Regions from separate parts of the Mechercharimyces mesophilus genome, predicted to be linked through region 1. Evidence: predicted binding sites of a transcription regulator. Region 1 holds the regulator's gene; the other holds the start of a gene.
What was found. Region 1 encodes NrdR, which represses ribonucleotide reductase genes. Its sites were predicted from a motif close to AACACNATATATNGTGTT; they were not measured.
Positions count from the first base shown of each region.

Region 2: the regulator NrdR is predicted to act here: its motif matches at 2,755-2,772, upstream of AC6RGY_RS03990 (vitamin B12-dependent ribonucleotide reductase).

Region 1 covers NZ_JCBAPH010000004.1:107,439-114,826, reverse strand. Annotated here, with positions in the region: gene AC6RGY_RS11905 (nitroreductase family protein) at 762-1,355, opposite strand; tRNA gene AC6RGY_RS11900 (tRNA-Leu) at 1,791-1,879, opposite strand; tRNA gene AC6RGY_RS11895 (tRNA-Gly) at 1,885-1,959, opposite strand; tRNA gene AC6RGY_RS11890 (tRNA-Phe) at 1,963-2,038, opposite strand; gene dnaI (primosomal protein DnaI) at 2,111-3,040, opposite strand; gene AC6RGY_RS11880 (DnaD domain protein) at 3,037-4,572, opposite strand; gene nrdR (transcriptional regulator NrdR) at 4,644-5,141, opposite strand; gene AC6RGY_RS11870 (glyceraldehyde-3-phosphate dehydrogenase) at 5,208-6,248, opposite strand; gene AC6RGY_RS11865 (lytic transglycosylase domain-containing protein) at 6,349-6,987, opposite strand; gene coaE (dephospho-CoA kinase) at 6,936-7,388, opposite strand, start outside.
Region 2 covers NZ_JCBAPH010000001.1:768,202-775,589, forward strand. Annotated here, with positions in the region: gene AC6RGY_RS03980 (hypothetical protein) at 1-1,722, shown strand, start outside; gene dat (D-amino-acid transaminase) at 1,768-2,604, opposite strand; gene AC6RGY_RS03990 (vitamin B12-dependent ribonucleotide reductase) at 2,874-6,176, shown strand; gene AC6RGY_RS03995 (GDSL-type esterase/lipase family protein) at 6,260-6,913, opposite strand; gene AC6RGY_RS04000 (metallophosphoesterase) at 7,025-7,388, shown strand, end outside.

The sequences.
Region 1 (7,388 bases):
TTTACCCACTAAAAAAGCGACACGGGGTAGGACGAGGTCTGTCAGCCAAAGCAGGGCACTAGCGTTTAATATCACAAAAGTAAATCAACTCTCTTCACAAGTTACGATAAACGATACCGTTCGAGGGCTAAACTTTGCTTTAACAGAGGATAGCCCTTCATTAGAGATATACAACAATGTAACCGCATTTCCAATCCTATCAGGTACCCTATCCGTGGAGAGATTATCCTCCTCCTCCACTGTACCTCTCACCATCGTGATAACACTGATAAACGGTGGAACAAGAAGTTTCGCACTACCACCCGTCGACAATCAAAATGTGGGTATCGTAAGATCCTTCCGCAATATTAAAAGCATCACGGCAATCGGAACCTTCTCCGGGGGAGAGGAACCCATCGTTGGCTTATATTCGCTTTCCCTTAGTATCAAGGTTCCTCGTTCACTATTGTAAATCAAGGCATAAAGATGGCTTCTTCCATTGCGGATCAAATTCTTTACTGCGTTAATGTTTTTAGCCTTCTGTATAGACACAGCGACTGTTATGGACACGACGTTTGGATTTTCTTTATGATTTGACCCCCTTTCGAATAAGGCTGTAAGTGGTGTTAGTTAGGCAAACTTCTCATAAAAAGGTTACCCCCTACCTATCGGATACCAATGAAGTTAGATTTCCCCTTTTGTTCATTTCATTCCAACTAAACAGAGGCAAAAACCACCTCAGGTCGTGGTGGTTTTTGCCTCTGTTACACTATCAATAATCCCTATAACCCTACATAAGCCACATCATCATTTACCCATACCGTCTTTTCTTTTAACGGTCTACGCTTCCCTTCTTTCGGCATCATATCTGGATACCCGAGATAGATAAAGCCCAGCATCTCGTCGGCTTCTCTTAATCCAAACAACGCTTTCATCTTTGGATGATAGGTCGGTTTTCCTGTACGCCAAATCGCTCCCAAGCCCTGATCATGCGCTGCTAATAATAGATTCTGGATGCTCGCACTCACGGTAGCCATGTCCTCCAGCCAAATCGATTTGGGATGCTCTGGCGGAGTGAGGGCCACTGCGATAATAACCGGAGCTCGAAAAGGCTTCTTACTTACCTTCTCCAACTTCTCTTGACCTTCTGCACTCGTGGGATCATCCAATTTTTCTTTGGCGATCTCAGCGAGGGTTCGCCCTAAAGGACGGCGTCCTTCTCCTGTAAGAACAAAAAATTTCCAAGGTTCGGTATAGTAGTGGTTCGGTGCCCACCGTGCCGCATCCAACAACTCTAAAATAACCTCCTTGGGTACAGGGTCCGGTTTCACTTTGCCAATGGTTCGTCTGGTTTTAATCGCTTCTAAGGTATGCATTTTTCTCTTCCTCTCATATGTAAAGTAGTTATATTTGTCACCTAAAAAGTTTTCTATGAAAAGCCTCTATGTGATGCAACTCATTTCCACTGATGAGAAATCGGCCGTTGAAGATAGGGATGAAAACTCATCCTTAGAGTGATTGGGAGATGGGCCAGCGGTTTCCCCTTGAGAGACTCTGGTATAATTGAATTGAAAATGATTCTCATTCACAATCCTACCCACTTTCCGTTCATCTGTCAAGCCTCAATCCCATTCTCTCCACTCATAAGAAGGAAACCGCATCCTTCCTAGCTATAAGAATCGTGCCTCTCTCCTAAAAGGAAGTTTCTCTACCGAAAATGTCCCTTCCTCTAAAGCCACTCGTCACTTCCACAGTTTTTTAAACACATCAAAAAACCTTCCTTGATCTCTTTGATCAAAGAAGGTTGCGCTTGGTACCGAGGGTCGGACTCGAACCGACACGGTGGGAACCCACCCCGGGATTTTAAGTCCCGTGCGTCTGCCTATTCCGCCACCCCGGCAAACATGGAGCGGAAGACGGGAGTCGAACCCGCGACCCTCGCCTTGGCAAGGCGATGCTCTACCGCTGAGCCACTTCCGCTTATGGTGGTTCGAGACGGAATCGAACCGCCGACACGAGGATTTTCAGTCCTCTGCTCTACCGACTGAGCTATCGAACCACTTTTATTTGCTGACAAAAAATATTGTACCACGATCCTATACCCTGTGCAAGCATTTTATCTAAAATAATTTTATTTTTTTCCACGCCGATTGGGTCCCTCTACCAAAACGGGGCTCACATAATGAGAAATACGTTCCATAATCCGTAGCGCTTTGGTACGTTCTACGCCACCTTTATTGGAATACGCCAAGTGATCCGTCAGCTCTTCCGGAGCCATATTGGAAGTGTAAACGACGGGTAAGCCTTCTGCCACACGGTATTGCAAGATCGCTCCCAACACTTCGTCCCGAATCCATGGTGTGAGTGTTTCTGCCCCAATATCATCTAAAATCAAAACCGTTGCTTTCTTCAATGCATCCAGTTTTTCACTTAGGGAACCATCATGAATAGCATCACGGATCTCTCGCATAAAGTCGGGTACATACACCATCAGCGAATCAACGTCATGACGCGTTAAATCTTGTGCAATTGCGCCGGCAATCCGACTTTTCCCCACACCAAAGTCACCGTAGAGATAAAGCCCTTTCGGCGGAATTTCATCGGCAAATTGATCGCAGAAATGAATCGCTGCTTGCACCGCTGCAATCCTCGCTGGATTGGCGGTAATCGTTTCAAACGTAGCCTCCAAGATATCCTTAGGAATATAGTGGCTCTGGATTAACTTCTCTTTTTGTTGTCGTCGTTGATGGGCTTTCCACTTGGCACATGGACGCATACGCACTTCAAGATATTGGGCTTGATATACCAAATCTGGCTGGTGCCCTTGCATCAAGTTTGGGCACTTCTCCAAGCCCGGGCATTGCATGCAATTTTCCTGCTCTTTTACATATTGACGAAGGTGCAAGAGAGATCGAGCGTAGACCTCGCGAGTAAGCTGAGGATGATGACCTCGGAATTCCTGCAGAAGCGGATGCTGGAGCAGGGACTGAAGATGCTCACTCGCTCTTTTTTTCCCGATATGCACCTCTTTGTTCCCCAAGGTTTCCCCTACTCGTTTCATTTACTTTGCCTCTTTTCTCGCATTCGTTGATCCAACCTGCTACGCATACGCGTTAGTTGCTCCATAATCTCTGCCTGTGCTTGCGGATCTGCCTCCCACTCTTCTTTCGCTGGGGATGGCTTCTCTCCGCTCTTCGTTTTAGCGACTGCAGCAGGTAGCTTGTCCGTCTTAACAGGAGTCGATCGCCTTCCTTTAGCAGACGGTTTCTTACTTTGCTGTGTCTGCCGTTCCTCCAATGCTAACTCAACCGCTTCGGTCACTGTTTGCACACGTTGGCGCTTCCAGTGTCCCGCAATTTTTTCTACCAAGGGTCGTGGCAATTTATTGTTATGCGTCTGCAGGACGTAATCAAGTAAAACATTGATTACCCCATGTGGCAAACGATAATCTTTCATCAAACACTCAACCAACTCTAAATCTGCATTAGGGATACGTGTTCCTTGATGGTAGTAGGATAGAAACTCCAAAGGCGAGATCGATTCCAATTGGCGAAAATGCTTCTCTTCCTCTGTCTCTTCCTTCTGTTCTTCTTTTCTCTTTGATTCCTCTGCCACGGTAGGAGTTTCAATCTCTACTTTAGCAGACGATTCATGTGTATCATATGAATCAGTCTGCATCCACTCGCCTGATCGCCGTGCTTGGAGCTGAAATTCACTACGCACAAAGAATCGCAAGCGTTCAATGTGAATTTGACCATCACCGGTCACCTCAGGATTTTGCAAAGCACGCAATAAATCCCCATCACTTAACTTATACAAAAGTTGGATTTGACTTAATTGCTCTTTAACCGATTCATTCCATCCATCTGTGTTAAGTAACGGACGCATTCGTGTGTAGATCAATTCCCAATCCGGTCCTTCCGTCTCGGATGAGTTCTTCACCTGCATGCCCTCTACCGACTTGCTTGCTTGTGACACAGGCGAAAGGAAGGAATCCGCTTGTGATAATGATGGAGCTTGTGGTGATTTCACTTGGAGTGCCGGCGCTTCCAGGTCAAAAGCCACGCTCATCTCTGAAGGAGAGAGGGTTCCAAAGACTTCTTGGAAGGATTTGGTAATATCCATCCATGTATCCTCTTCCTCCTCTCCTTCTTTAGAAGGAAGCATCGCTTCACGCAATTGAAGATAACGTTCTTTTCCTAATCGATGATAGAGGGTGACATTTAATACATCACTAGCAAAAAAGTCCGCAGGGGAAAGGGGCGCAATCCACTCATACTCAAAACAACGCTTCTCCTGGTAATAAGTATGACGGGTACTGATGAGGCCCACTCCTTCCAGTTGAAAGCGTGCTTGAAGCATCTGTGTAAATGTGAGTGACGTTAAATTCATGAGATAGCGATGAGGGTACCAATCCGTTTTTCCTGCACCATGCAAAGAGGATTGATACGCCAATGTCAAGAATAAACCAGCGGCTGTTGCTCCAATCATGGGTTGGTACAGATGCAAAAGCCCATTGATGTCATGGAAGTGAAGCGGACGATCTGTCCGCACGCGGAAAAGATCCAGCGGTGAACACTCTTTCCAATTCATCGCATTCCCCCTGCCTTTCTACAAAACTGTCTTCCCATACTATCACAAAATGACCTTCCTTGCTGTCACCCTTACGAGGGGTCCTCTTCTTCCTTCGTAAGGGAATTGGGATCACGTGATCGATCCAATAAATCTTCCAATTCTTGTACAAAAACATTGATATCACGAAACTGCCGGTAAACAGAAGCAAAGCGCACATAAGCAACTTCATCCACGTGAATCAAGTGTTCCATCACTCGCTCACCAATTTCACGTGAAGGGACTTCCGCTTCTCCTTGTTCACGGAGAGATTTCTCGATATCATCCACCATTTCTTCTAATTCCCCGACGGGAACGGGTCTCTTCTCACAAGCTCGAATCAAACCATGGAGAAGCTTCTCCCGTGCAAACTCTTCACGTCGTCCATCTTTTTTCACAACAATGAGTGGCTTCATCTCCACCATCTCAAAAGTGGTAAAGCGGCGTTCACATGAATCACATTCACGTCGCCTGCGAATCGAACGGCCTTCATGCACGGGCCGTGAGTCCAATACTTTGCTACCTGTAAAATGACAAAAAGGGCACCGCATTCGTTTTCCCTCCCGAATCCGACTACCCTTTAAGTCTCTCCAATTTCATAGATGGTTGTCAAGGTCTTATGCCTTGCTCGTTGTCCCTTCTTCAATCTTCTTATCAATTGATTTGCCGACAAGATGTACGAGGTCAACCACACGGCAAGAGTAACCCCACTCATTGTCATACCATGCAAGCACTTTCACTTGTTTTTTCCCCGTCACCATCGTCGATAGTCCATCCACAATGGCAGAATGATCATTCCCATTAAAGTCACTAGAAACCAACGGATCTTCTGTATATTGAAGAACTCCAGTCATTGATGTATCTGCCGCTTGCTTCAAAGCCCGGTTAACCTCTTCTGCCGTAACCTCTTGATTCAAGTCAACGACCAAGTCGACGATGGAAACGTTGGGTGTCGGAACACGTAAGGCAATCCCATTCATACGGCCTTCTAACTCTGGCAATACCTGACTAATTGCACGAGCGGCACCTGTCTTAGTCGGAATGATGGATTGTCCACAGGCACGTGCCCGCCGAAGATCTTTATGCGGATTGTCCAAGTTCTTTTGATCATTGGTATACGCATGAACCGTTGTCATCAACCCGTGTTCAATCCCAAAAGTGTCATGCAGGACCTTGGCTACGGGTGCGAGGCAGTTCGTGGTACAAGAAGCATTGGAAACAACGTGGTGATCTTGTGGGTTGTAATCTTTCTCGTTCACACCGATGACGATGGTTGCATCTTCCTGTTTCCCCGGAGCCGTAATCACTACTTTCTTCGCTCCCGCTTGCAGGTGACGACCTGCTCCTTCACGATCACGAAATTTCCCGGTCGCCTCTACTACGACGTCAATATCGAGGTCATTCCAAGGCAACCGAGCAGGGTCCCGGTCAGAAACTAATTGTACGAACTTCCCATTTATTAATAAACCTTCTTCAACCGCTTGAATCTCATCTGTTAGTGCCCCATGAAGCGTGTCATACTTCAAAAGATGAGCCAGGGTTTCTGCTGGGTAACTTGCGTTGACGGCTACAATATCTATATTCTGATCATGCATGGCTTTACGAAAGACCATGCGTCCAATACGTCCAAATCCATTAATAGCGATGCGTGTAGTCATAATAAAAAAACCCCTTCCCTCAAATATCACACAATAATTCCTCCTATTATTATAATCAGTATGACACATATTGCAATGCAAAATAAAGGAAAACCCGCGTCTATTCTTGCTGATCGCGGGAAATTGGGTCCATATTTACCTCTCCGTATACGGTTTGATAGCGTTCGTAATAAAACATAACTTTTTGTACATAGTTCCTTGTTTCACCAAAAGGGATCTGGTCAATATTCTCTTTTGTTCCATCCCAAGTACCTTCTCCCATCCATTTCTTCACATTTCCTGGTCCTGCATTATAGGCGGCAATCATCGCTAATTGGTTCCCATGAAACTCCTGTTCCAGCCAAGACAAATACCACGTTCCCATATGAATATTAATAGCTGGGTCATTGACCGATTGGCTAAATGATGGAGAGAATTCAGCATCATCTACAATATGCGTCACCGTATCGGGCATCAATTGCATGAGACCCTGTGCTCCTTTATGTGACTCATTCTCTGGTCGAAAACGACTCTCCACACGAATAACGGCCATTACGAGGTAGGGGTCAATCCCATGGGCATCTGCACTATAGGATATCTCCTCTTCATACGCCAGTGGATACATCCATTTATTATAATAGGGTGTCAACAAGACAATCAGAGTAAGACCGACTAGCACGACGATCAGAATTGTCCGGACTGAGGAAATCATGCTCCGCCGAGAGTTGGACCGCTTTTGATCTGTTCGAGTTGTTTCCATAGTTGATCCACCTGACTTTCTGTTTCCGTTAACTCACCGGAATTATCGATACAATAATCGGCTAACTCTTTTTTCTCCTCAATGGGCCGTTGCGCCTTTATCATCTTTATCGCCTCAGCTTGTCCCATTTGATCGCGCGCCATAAGGCGCTCCAGCTGTAGCTCTTCTGGAACGTAAACCACGATCACCTTTTCCACCATGTACGTCAATTCTGACTCGTAGAGAAGAGGGATATCCAGAACGATGATGGCTTCCGGGTCTGCTTCGGCGTACTGTTTCATTCGTCTCTTCATTTCTTGTCGAATCAGTGGATGCAAGATTTCATTCAACGCCAAACGCAGTGTTTTATCCTGAAAGACGATGGCACGTAGTTGTCTGCGATCCAACGCACCGTCAGCAGT
Region 2 (7,388 bases), on a different contig from region 1:
TCACAAGTGTTTTTGCAAGAGATTCCTCTTCCCCGCTCTATACCGCAAGATTTCAAAGAATTACTCTTGCATCTGAACCATCCCCACCTCGCTCCTGTGATGAATATAATCGAGGAACCGGAACGGATGATTTTGGTCCATCCTCCACTGAAGGGGGAGCCATTGCCACTTGCTATGAAGGAACAAGGGCCGATGGAACCATTTAAAGCGTTGAAGTTGACACAACGCCTTACTTATACCATGCTCGATTTAACTCGGATATCATTGCCCCTCTATACCACACTGGATCCGCGAAATATCATCCTGGATAGCGATTGTCCGTACATTATATTTTATGGTGATGCTGCCTACGGTCACCGAGAGCCTGATAATAAATGGAAGACAGAAACCGATTCGAAATGGCGTTCTTTGCTTTTCTATTTGCTTACGGGACGGCAAGCAAGCGGGATAGAAAACAAGAAAGAGGAGTTGCAAAAACATAAAGTTCCTCAGCCCATTCAAGATATTGCCCTGGAAGCGCTAATCGAGAATAACTCGGTTTATTCAATCTTACGGCGGATGGACAACATGGTGAACAAGAAGAGTGTTGTACCGTCTTTGCCGAAGTTGCCCAAGCTTCCTGAACCACCAACTCCGGAGAAAAGCTGGATGCTGATTGGGACAACACTGGCCATGGCTTCAGTGGCAATTGGATTATTTGTCTTTCTCTTTCTCGGCTCCACCAAGCAGCAGGCACCCGAGGCGAATGCGACGGAAATTGTTCAACTAGCAGGAATTAATGCGGGGGAAGTAAGCAAAGAGAAAAGTGATGACTTAGAAGGCTCTTCTCTCTATGTTGGGGAGCAACAAATCAATGGACCGACGAAAATTGATTTGACGTTGGAGCAGAAGGATGTAACTCCTTTTACGATCCAACTAAAAGGGAAACAAACTTTTGGTCTGCGTATGAATGAAGATGGTCGAGTGGAGCTCTTCCAATCACTCGTTAATACGACACGAACAATGGCTCATTCAGGCGATGATTTTGTGTTGCAGCCAGACACGCGTTATCAAATTTCTATGATTTACATGCCGAATGAACCTTTTCGAGTCTCCATTTCCAAAGAGGGTGACAAGACGCGCTGGTTAGCGGCGGGAAGTGAACTATCTGAGGGAGAATATTTTGTGGAGGCGATTGGTAATCGGGAAGAGACTTCGATCGCCGCACCGACAGAGGTTGCTTTCAGTGACTCTGAGTCTGTCCTCCAGGAATGGAATATGGGGCACGGATGGGATGTGGTCTCTGGTGTGGCCTTTATGGCTTCGCATGCTTTGAACTTATATGATCATGTGGTTCTTCAGGCGGATTACGAGTCGATCAAAGGGAAGCCGATTACTTTCCAAAGGCCAGCGGGTTTTAATGGCAACCCACTACATCTCTATGTAAAAGAAAGTAATGGTCAGGTATACGAGTTGATTTGGTCAGCAGATGATCGCCTCACGCTGAACAAAATGATTAATGAGGGTCAAAAAGAAGAAGTAGCGAGCCAGGACGTTGCTTGGAATTGGGAACCAGGTTTAGATACTCAGGTGGGAGTCAAAACCGAAGGGAAAAATCTGGCCTTTGAGATCTCGCAGGGACCTTCCAACGAGATTCATACCCACTTTCCTTTTATGGAGAAACTGGAGATTGAACATATTGCGATTCAAAGCGAGTCGTCGATGGAAATCATCACAAAGTAAAGAAAAAAGGAGCAATCCCCTAAGAGGGAGTCGCTCCTTTTTTCTTTATTTATCTAGTTCAATCAGTTTTTCATAACTTGCTTGTAGCTGCCGGGTAATGGGACCAGGTTTGCCATTGCCGATCGGTTGTCCGTCCACCTCAATGACAGGAGAAATTTCTACCGTCGTTCCTGTGATAAATACTTCATCTGCTTCCTTGACTTGCTCGATAAGTACGGCTTCTTCTTTGAGAGAAAGGTTTGCCTCTTTAATAATGTCGAGGGTGAGGGCTCTTGTAATACCGTGTAGAATGAGGTGGTTTGCAGGATGAGTATAGATGGTCCCATCTTTCACGATGAAAACATTGGATGCGCTCGCCTCTGTTAAACGACCATCACGATGCAGAATCGCTTCCTGACAACCCTTTTCTGTAGCTTCTTGCTTGGCTAGTACGGCTCCCAAGAGATTTAAGCTCTTAATATCACAGCGAAGCCAACGAATGTCTTCGGTTTGGATGACGCCAATGCCTTTCTCTAGGTTTGAGAGTGGACGAGGGGAAGGAATGGTATAAGCGACGATGAGTGGTCGCGCGTCTGGAGGAAAGGGATGCGAACGTGGTGCAATACCACGAGACATTTGCAGATAGACAATTCCCTCTAGTAAGTTATTCTTTTCGACTAATTGTTCAAGATATTGGTGTAACTGGTCTGGCTCATAAGGAAATGCTATGCGGATTTCACCGGCACTTTGTTTAAAACGCTCCAAATGCTCCTTTAAAAAAAAGGGACGGCCGTTATATACACGAATCACTTCGTAAACACCGTCTCCAAATTGATAGCCACGATCTTCAATATCGATGGGAGCGTCTTTTCTCTCTATCAATTGATCATTATATAAAATCATGTTACAACCTCCTAGAATAAAATAAATTGCTTTTGCTCCATTCTACACCAAAGTGAAGAAAAACGCTTGCTTGTATACCTAATTTCGTAACAATTTTTTTATTTTCATCATTTAGCTTACAGTATGGAAGCCTTGCCAATAACCCCTTGGATCGCTACATATTGTAGTGGTATAATAAGTTACATCAATATATAGCGATCCACAACCTGGAGATACCAACAAGAAGAGTGTATCGATCGCCAATCTATAGCTGAGTGGAGGAGAAGAGGATGAAGATCAACCGCTATTTTACACGAGCAGGGGAAGATCCATTCCAGTCGATTCGTTATGTATGGCGAGATTGTCGAATTACGAACCCAGATGGATCTGTGGTTTTCGAAATGCAGGGTGCTGAAGTGCCTGAGACGTGGAGCCAAGTGGCATCCGATATTATGGTCTCCAAGTACTTTCGTAAAGCGGGTGTGCCACAGGTTGATGAAAGCGGAGAGCTTCTAAGGGATGAAAATGGAAAGCAGATCACGGGTCCAGAAAGAAGTGCCAAGCAAGTGATTCATCGCTTGGCTGACTGCTGGCGAGAATGGGGACAACGCTATGGTTACTTCGATACAGAAGCGGATGGAGAAGCTTTTTATGATGAACTCGTGTACATGCTTCTTCATCAGATGGCGGCTCCTAACTCTCCGCAGTGGTTTAATACAGGTTTGGCTTCTGCCTACAATATAAAAGGAAAAGCGCAGGGCCACTACTACGTTGATCCCGAAACAGAAGAATTGCGGCAAGGTGATGATGCGTATACACGCCCACAACCTCATGCATGCTTTATTCAGTCGATTGAAGATGATCTCGTCAATGAGGGTGGCATCATGGACTTATGGGTAAGAGAAGCGCGTCTTTTTAAATATGGAAGCGGGACGGGAACCAACTTCTCTAACATCCGTGGAAAAGGAGAGAAGTTGTCTGGTGGCGGCACTTCCTCGGGATTGCTCTCGTTCTTAAAAATTGGTGATCGGGCCGCAGGCGCTATTAAGTCTGGTGGAACGACGCGAAGAGCGGCCAAGATGGTGACGTTAGACTTGGATCATCCCGATGTAGAGGAGTTTATTCAATGGAAAGCGAAGGAAGAGAAAAAAGCGCGTGTGTTAATCGAAGCTGGCTTTGATCCTTCCTTCAATGGGGAGGCATATGAAACGGTCTCTGGACAAAACTCCAATAACTCGGTTCGTATCCCTCATTCCTTTTTTGAGACGTTGCAGGCCGAAGGAGAATGGGAGTTAAAGAATCGAACGGATGGCAAAGTAAATAAGCGCTTACGTGCGCCAGATCTTTGGAAGCAAATTGGCGAAGCGGCATGGGAGTGTGCGGATCCAGGAGTACAGTACGATGGCACCATTAATGAATGGCACACGAGTCCAGCAGGAATGGATGGCAAGCTCGGAGCAAGGCATAATCGGATTAATGCCTCTAACCCCTGCTCAGAGTATATGTTTATAGATAATACGGCCTGTAATCTTGCTTCCCTTAATCTGATTAAATTTTTTAATAAGAAGAACCGCTCTTTCCACTTAGAAGCGTTGCAACATGCGACTCGTTTGTGGACTGTGGTATTGGAGATCTCTGTCTTGATGGCGCAGTATCCTTCGCAAGAGATTGCGCAACGCTCCTATGAATACCAAACGCTGGGATTGGGATATGCCAATATTGGCACGGTGTTGATGGTCGCAGGAATTCCTTATGATTCCCAAGAGGCGGTAGCCATTACAGGAGCGGTAACTGCTTTGATGACGGGGACATCCTATAAAACTTCCGCTGAGATGGCGAAGGAGCTAGGTCCATACAAAGCATTTGCAACCAACCGCGAGTCGATGTTGCGTGTCATGCGTAACCATCGCCGGGCGGCGTATCATGCGGATGAAGCAGAATATGAAGAGTTAACCATTCAGCCAAAAGGGATCGATCCGTCTTACTGTCCAGCAGATTTATTGGCTGCAGCGCGGATGAGTTGGGATGAAGCCCTCGCATTAGGAGAGGAACATGGGTATCGCAATGCGCAAACCACCTTGCTTGCTCCTACAGGTACGATCGGACTTTTGATGGATTGTGACACAACAGGGGTTGAGCCCGACTTTGCCTTGGTCAAGTTTAAAAAGTTGGCAGGGGGTGGTTATTTTAAGATTGCGAACCAGTCTATCCGTCCTGCCTTAGTTAATCTCGGATATGAAGTGGAAGAGATTGAAGACATTTTGCGCTATGTTACGGGAACCCTCTCGTTGCAGGGAGCTCCTCATATTAATCGGGAAACATTGCAAGAAAAAGGGATGACGGAAGACGATTTGGCTAAAGTAGAAGAGATTTTGCCTTCGGTATTTGATCTGCCTTTTGCCTTCACGGTGTGGACATTGGGCGAAGAATGTATGGAGCGACTTGGGTTTGTAGCAGAAGAATATCGTGCGCCTGATTTCCAACTTCTACGAGCTTTGGGTTTTACGAAGCAACAAATAGAAGAAGCGAGTGAAGAAATTTGTGGTCGATTGACCACAGAGGGCGCTCCCCACCTTTCAACCGAGGACTATGCTGTTTTCGATACGGCCAACCCTTGTGGGAAACGGGGAAAACGCTATATCCATTATATGGGGCATTTGCGGATGATGGCGGCTGCACAACCGTTTTTGAGCGGGGCCATATCGAAGACCATTAATATGCCTCATCAATCGAGCGTGGAGGACATTTTGCACGCTTATGAAGAGGGGTGGAGATTGGGTTTGAAGGCGATTGCCCTCTATCGAGATGGATCCAAGAGCTCTCAACCACTCAATGCGAAAAGTGATGAGAGTGAGGAAGATAAGCAACCGGATGAAGAGCAAAAAGAGGAGATGGTTTCCTCAGCCTCCCTCACGGCAGTTACCAAACTACAAGAGGAAGTGGCTAAGGGGCATGTTCCCAGTATCCGTCGACGTTTGCCACGCAAGCGAGAAGGGTTTACACAGGAAGCACGGATCGCCGGTCAAAAAATATTTGTCCGAACGGGCGAATACGAAGATGGTTCTTTGGGTGAGATCTTTATTGATATGCATAAAGCAGGGAGTACCATGCGTGGGATGTTGGATGCCTTTGCCGTTGCTGTTTCCCTTGGCTTGCAATATGGTGTCCCTTTAGAGAAATATGTGGAAGCCATGACCTTTACGCGCTTTGAACCAGCCGGTACGGTGGATCATCCCAATGTGAAGATGGCCACTTCGGTCATTGATTATGTCTTCCGCATGATCGGAATGGAGTATCTAGAAAAGACCGACTTTGTGCAAGTTCCTCCCAGCTTAGAAGAATTGCGTTTGTACGCGCAGAAGCAACAGAAGGAGCAAGATTTCTCTTCTTTTCCTCCATCAGGGGCGCAGAGCGAGATGAATCGAGGATATCAAGAAGTAACAGGAACATCGGAAGAGACACGAAGAGAGAACTTAGAGGCCATTCGTGCCAGCAGTGGAGCTCCCTTATGTATTGACTGTGGGGGCATGACGAAGCGAAATGGATCTTGTTATGTCTGCCTGGATTGCGGAGCTACCACGGGCTGTTCTTGATGGAGGTTGAGCCGCTTAAAAAAAAGATGGATAGAAGGAAGACCGTGCCGAATACCCCTCGGGCGGTCTTCTTTTCAAAAGTATTATCCAATGGCTGTCTGCCAAAGCGTTTGCGTAATGAGTTCATGTCCCTGTAAGTTTGGATGAATGGGATTTCCACCCACAAGACGGATGCCGGTGAGCTCTCCGCCTTTGTAACCGGAGATGAGTTCGGGTTGATGTCCACTATAAAGGCAGTATAAGTCAATGACTCCGATATTCCAACAAGAAGCAGTAGACTGAATGATGTTATTAAATACATTGATCCAATGGATGGCGAGGGGAGAGAGTGGAAAAGGATTATACAAATTCATGATATAGACCGGAGCGGGAGTCAGCCTGCGGATGCATTGGAAGATCCCGTTTAAATTTAGAGCGAAGCGTTCGCTTGCTTGCTGAAAGGCAACAGGGTTTTGGAGGAAGGAAGCTTTGAGATAAGCATATAACAAGTCATTTCCACCGATGGTGAGCGTGATAAGATCGGCTTCACAAATAGCACAGCGGATGGGATTAGAACTTCGGATCCGTCGGTATAATGCGCCACTAGAAATCCCTCCCTTGCTGTAATTAAACAGACAGGTATGGGGGTAGATACATAGGAGACGTTCCGTAAATAGATCGACAAATCCTCGCCTCATGGGTGCGGAATACCCTGCAGTGATCGAATCCCCTAGAGCGGTATAGTAAAAGGAGGACATATCACTCCCTCCTATCATCAATTTTGTTTTCTATATAATATGGAAATTGATGAAGGAGTGAGACGGCGAAGCCACCTCATTTTCCACATTTGGTATAATAGAGAGCAATGAATGGCGGTTGGGGATGAAAAGGCAAAGGAAGTGAAATGTGTGGCAATCTATGCGATAAGTGATTTGCATTTATCTTTTAATAAACCCGTTGATCTCTATCACATTCAAGCCGAGAAAGATATTGAGAAGCCGATGGATGTTTTCGGCTGGGAGTATCATTACGATCAGATACGGGACCACTGGCTGGAGCGAGTGGCGGAAGAAGATACGGTTTTGATACCAGGTGATATTAGCTGGGCAATGAAAATGGAACAAGCCATTCACGATTTTAACTGGATTAATCAACTTCCCGGAAAAAAGGTGTGTTCACCTGGGAACCATTGTTATTATGTGCAGAGTAAGTCCAAGGTGCGTCGCGCGTTGC